Regions from separate parts of the Rhodococcoides fascians A25f genome, predicted to be linked through region 1. Evidence: predicted binding sites of a transcription regulator. Region 1 holds the regulator's gene; the other holds the start of a gene.

Region 1 (2,204 bases):
AGCGTTGGCTCCCCGGATTCTGCTCGGGTGAGCTGATCACCGCGATCGCCATGACCGAGCCGGGTACCGGAAGCGACCTGCAGGGCATCAAGACCAAGGCCGTTCGCGACGGTGACGACTGGGTGCTGAACGGATCGAAGACGTTCATCACCAACGGAATCAACGCCGATCTGATCATCGTCGTCGCCTGCACCGACCCGGAGAAGGGTGCTCAGGGCTTCAGTCTGCTGGTCGTAGAGCGCGACATGCCCGGTTTCGAGCGCGGCCGCAATCTCGACAAGATCGGGATGAAGGCCCAGGACACAGCCGAACTCAGCTTCACCGACGTTCGCGTGCCCGCGGCCAACCTGCTCGGTGAAGAAGGCATGGGCTTCATCTACCTCATGCAGAATCTTCCCCAGGAACGGCTCTCGATCGCTGTTGTCGCCGCTGCGGCCATGGAATCGGCGCTGGACATGACAATTCAGTACTGCCGCGATCGCAAGGCGTTCGGCAAGTCGATCGGAAAGTTCCAGAACACCCGCTTCGTGTTGGCGGAGTTGGCAACCGAGACCACCGCCACCCGCATCATGGTGGACAAGTTCATCGAACTGCTCAACGCGGGCACCTTGACCGTCCAGGAAGCCGCCATGGCCAAGTGGTGGACCACCGAAAATCAGGTCAAGCTGATCGACCGGTGCCTGCAGTTGCACGGCGGCTACGGCTACATGAAGGAATACCCGATCGCCAAGGCCTACATGGACTCTCGTGTCCAGACGATCTACGGCGGCACCACCGAGATCATGAAAGAGATCATCGGCCGCGGATTGAACCTCTGATCTGCTGATCCGACGAACGCGAAGGGCCGCAGCACAATGTGCTGCGGCCCTTCGCGTGTCACTGCAGAGACGTCGCCCTACAGCTTGCGCATCACGGTGACGACCTTGCCGAGGATGGCAGCGTTGTTACCCGGAATCGGCTCGAACAGCGGGTTGTGCGGCAGCAGCCACACCTCGCCCTTCGACCGCTTGAACGTCTTGACGGTGGCCTCGCCGTCGATCATCGCGGCCACGATGTCTCCGTTGTCGGCCACGGACTGCTGACGGACCACGACCCAGTCACCGTCGCAGATCGCTGCATCGATCATCGACTCGCCGACGACCTTGAGCAGGAACAGCGAACCCTGACCGACCAATTCGCGGGGGAGTGGAAAGACATCCTCGACGGCCTCTTCGGCCAGGATCGGTCCACCGGCTGCGATTCGTCCCAGAACCGGCACGAACGTGGGGGTCGGTAGGCGGTCCTGTTCCTCGGACGAACCGTCGACCGCAGCAGCAGCTTGATCGGCCTGCACCTCGTCGAGGCCGCGAACGTCGACCGCGCGCGGGCGATTGGCGTCGCGCCGTAGGAATCCCTTCCGCTCCAGAGTGCGTAACTGATGGGCAACGGACGACGTCGACGTCAGGCCGACGGCGTCACCGATCTCACGAATGCTGGGCGGGTAGCCGCGCTCGGTCACCGAAGCTCGAATGACCTCGAGTACCTTTCGCTGTCGCTCCGTCAGGCCGGCGCTGATGTCGGTGCCGACTTCCATGGCCTTGGGCGTCGGTTCCGCGGCAGGCTTCCCTGCTGCGGCCTTCGCGGGCGCGGAAGCGGTCGTCTTGGAACCCGTCGTCTTGGAACCCGTGGTCGACCTCGTCGAGGTCTGGTCCTTCATGCTGTCGGCCTCCTGCTGATGTCCTGGATCCGGTCTGCGTGGTTCGGTCTGCGCGGACTGGAGTTGATGGTGTCGACTCGTGTGGCGTGTGGTTTCTGACACGAATCTAGCGTGTATCAGCTGTTGAATCAAACATCTGTTCGACTCGTGTCGCGTTTTCTACAGACTTTGTCGGAGCCTCGTGATAGAACTTCGAACAAGCGTCCATCGAACGCCTGATCGAACAATCGATCCAACGAGCGAAGACGAGGTTCCGATGACCATCACCACCGATCGCCCCACCACCGCAGGTGTCCGTACCCGGTCCACTGTCGTCGAGCGTCGTCGCCGTGCTCGTCCCGCGCTGCGGAGTTCCATCGCGACGCGCGGTGCGCGAACGACTCCATGCCTGCCGGTTCTGGAGCCGTCCTGGACCGACGTCACCGACCGGGAGGCCGCCGATCGCGAATTCGACGAGACCTCGGCGCACTTCGCCGGCCAGCCGGTCCGGATGCGATCGCTCGTGCTG
Region 2 (2,204 bases), 1.8 Mb from region 1:
GCAAGAACCCCGACGATCACCAGAGCCGCGAATATCGGCGAAAGCGTGCGCTGTTCCCTCATCTTTCGAGCCAGCTCCTGTTCGTAGTGCCTGCATCGGACGACGCGGTCGTCCACGTCGCCGAGTCAACAGTAAACCGGGAGGTTGGTCGGAGCGCCAGAGGAAATGCCACGTGGCAGGATTCGGCCATGACGCATCGTATTGCTGTCTACGTGCGCGACGGCCTACTCGCCATGGAGTTGGGCATCGTGCACCGCCTGTTCGGGCAGGCGCAATCAGATTCCGGCGAGCCGTTGTACGAGGTGGTCACCTGCACTGACGTGCCAGGTCTGATCAGGACCGACTCCGATGTCCGGATACTCGTCGAACGCGGGCTCGACGCCGTGGCCGAGGCCGATACCGTGATCGTTCCGGCCTCCGACGCCGACTATGAGACCGACGTCGCAGCAGTCTCGCCCCTGTTCCGTGTGGTGACGAATCAGAGATTGGCGTCCATTTGCACAGGCGCGTTCGTTCTCGCCGCGGCCGGGCTGCTCAACGGCAAACGGGCTACCACGCACTGGAAGTCGGCCTCCCGATTCGCCGAGCTGTATCCGACGGTCCTGCTCGATCCGAACGTGCTCTATACCGAGGACGGCAACATACTGACGGCCGCAGGGGAGGCATCGGGAATCGATCTGTGTCTGCACATGATTCGTCAGGATTTCGGTGCGGCATTGGCCAATCGGGTGGCCCGAGGAACCGTCGTGCCACCCCATCGCAGCGGCGGTCAATCGCAGTACATCGACACCCCGGTACCGCGGACGCACGGCACATCGACGGCGGACGCGCAGGAGTGGTCGCTGAGTAATTTGGGTGCGCCACTGTCGGTGGAGGACCTGGCGCGACGGCAGTCGATGAGTGTTCGGACGTTCTCCCGCCGATTCATGGCCGAAGTCGGTGTCTCCCCGGCCCGTTGGATCGGGGCGCAGCGGGTGCAGCGAGCGCGAGAGTTACTCGAGAACACAGACCTGACCATCGAACGCATCGCGCACGACACTGGATTCGGCACCGCCACATCGTTGAGAAACCAGCTTGCCGCGGAGCTAGGTGTTTCGCCCAGTGCATACCGGGCGACGTTCAGGGTCGGCGGTCGACTCGCCTAGCACAGCTCACCGACAAGTTGCTTATCTCGAATCATGAAGCACGGCAATAGTTTTCAATTTGACTATCATTGCGAGTCGAACACATGTTCGATACACTTGGTCCATGACAACGGAGATCTGGCAACTGAGCGAGGCAGAACTCCTCGCCGACGCTGCTGATGTCTCCCACCAAATCCAGTTGATGGAAGCCCGACGCATCGCCCTCGTCGCCGAAATCGACACTCGCGTGGCCCGCGAGAAACTCGGATTCCCCGGACCCGCAGGGTGGTTGACTTCCACCACCCTGCTCACCCCCAGCAAAGCCACCAAGATCGTTGCCCTCGCCCGCGGACTGAAGAACTTCCCCGATATCGCCGACGCCGTCAACACCGGCGTGATGTCCGTCGACCATGCCGCGTTGATCCTCACCTTTGCCGAAACCCCACCCAAGAACCTCCCACAGGAGGGTCGCGACATCGCCCGCGCTGCCATGATCAAAGCTGCGACCGGACCCGGCGCACGCACCGACCGCATCCGCGAAGCGATCACCAAACTCGAGGACACCTACGGTGGCAAGAAGCCGCCACCCGAAGACGCCGACCGCAACGAACTCTTTGCCTCGAAGACCTTGAACGGGCGGCTGGCGCTCAAAGGTGACTTCGACGCCATCACCGGAGAAAAACTCCTCGCCGCACTCTCGCCGTTGACCGAACCCCGACCCGCCGCCGACGGCACCCAGGACGAACGCAGCCCCGCCAGGCGTCGAGCCGAAGCATTCGGGCACATCCTCGACCGCTACCTCGCCTCCAGTAATCGGCCCACCGAAGGCGGGGAGAAGCCGCACGTCAACCTGCACATCAGCCTGCGTGACCTCACTGACCTCCGCGGCGCTGCAGCGGGTGGCAGTGGCAGTGGCAGTGGTCGTGACGGCGCTACTGGCCCCACCGCGGATCGTCGCGCGTACAGGGACTTGTTCGGTGACGGCACCACCGTCGGGTGGCTGCCGTGGATGGGACCACTCTCTCGTGAGACGTCCCGGCAGCTGGCCTGCGATTGTCTTCTCACCGCGATCGTCATGGA

The links. Region 1 encodes LexA, which represses DNA repair genes until DNA is damaged. Its sites were predicted from a motif close to CGAACANNTGTTCG; they were not measured.
Region 2: the regulator LexA is predicted to act here: its motif matches at 1,222-1,235, upstream of BH93_RS23190 (HNH endonuclease signature motif containing protein).

The regions. Positions count from the first base shown of each region.
Region 1 covers NZ_CP049744.1:3,174,919-3,177,122, reverse strand. Annotated here, with positions in the region: gene BH93_RS14915 (acyl-CoA dehydrogenase family protein) at 1-818, shown strand, start outside; gene lexA (transcriptional repressor LexA) at 896-1,573, opposite strand; gene BH93_RS14905 (hypothetical protein) at 1,953-2,204, shown strand, end outside.
Region 2 covers NZ_CP049744.1:4,946,591-4,948,794, reverse strand. Annotated here, with positions in the region: gene BH93_RS23200 (hypothetical protein) at 1-62, opposite strand, end outside; gene BH93_RS23195 (GlxA family transcriptional regulator) at 189-1,145, shown strand; gene BH93_RS23190 (HNH endonuclease signature motif containing protein) at 1,249-2,204, shown strand, end outside.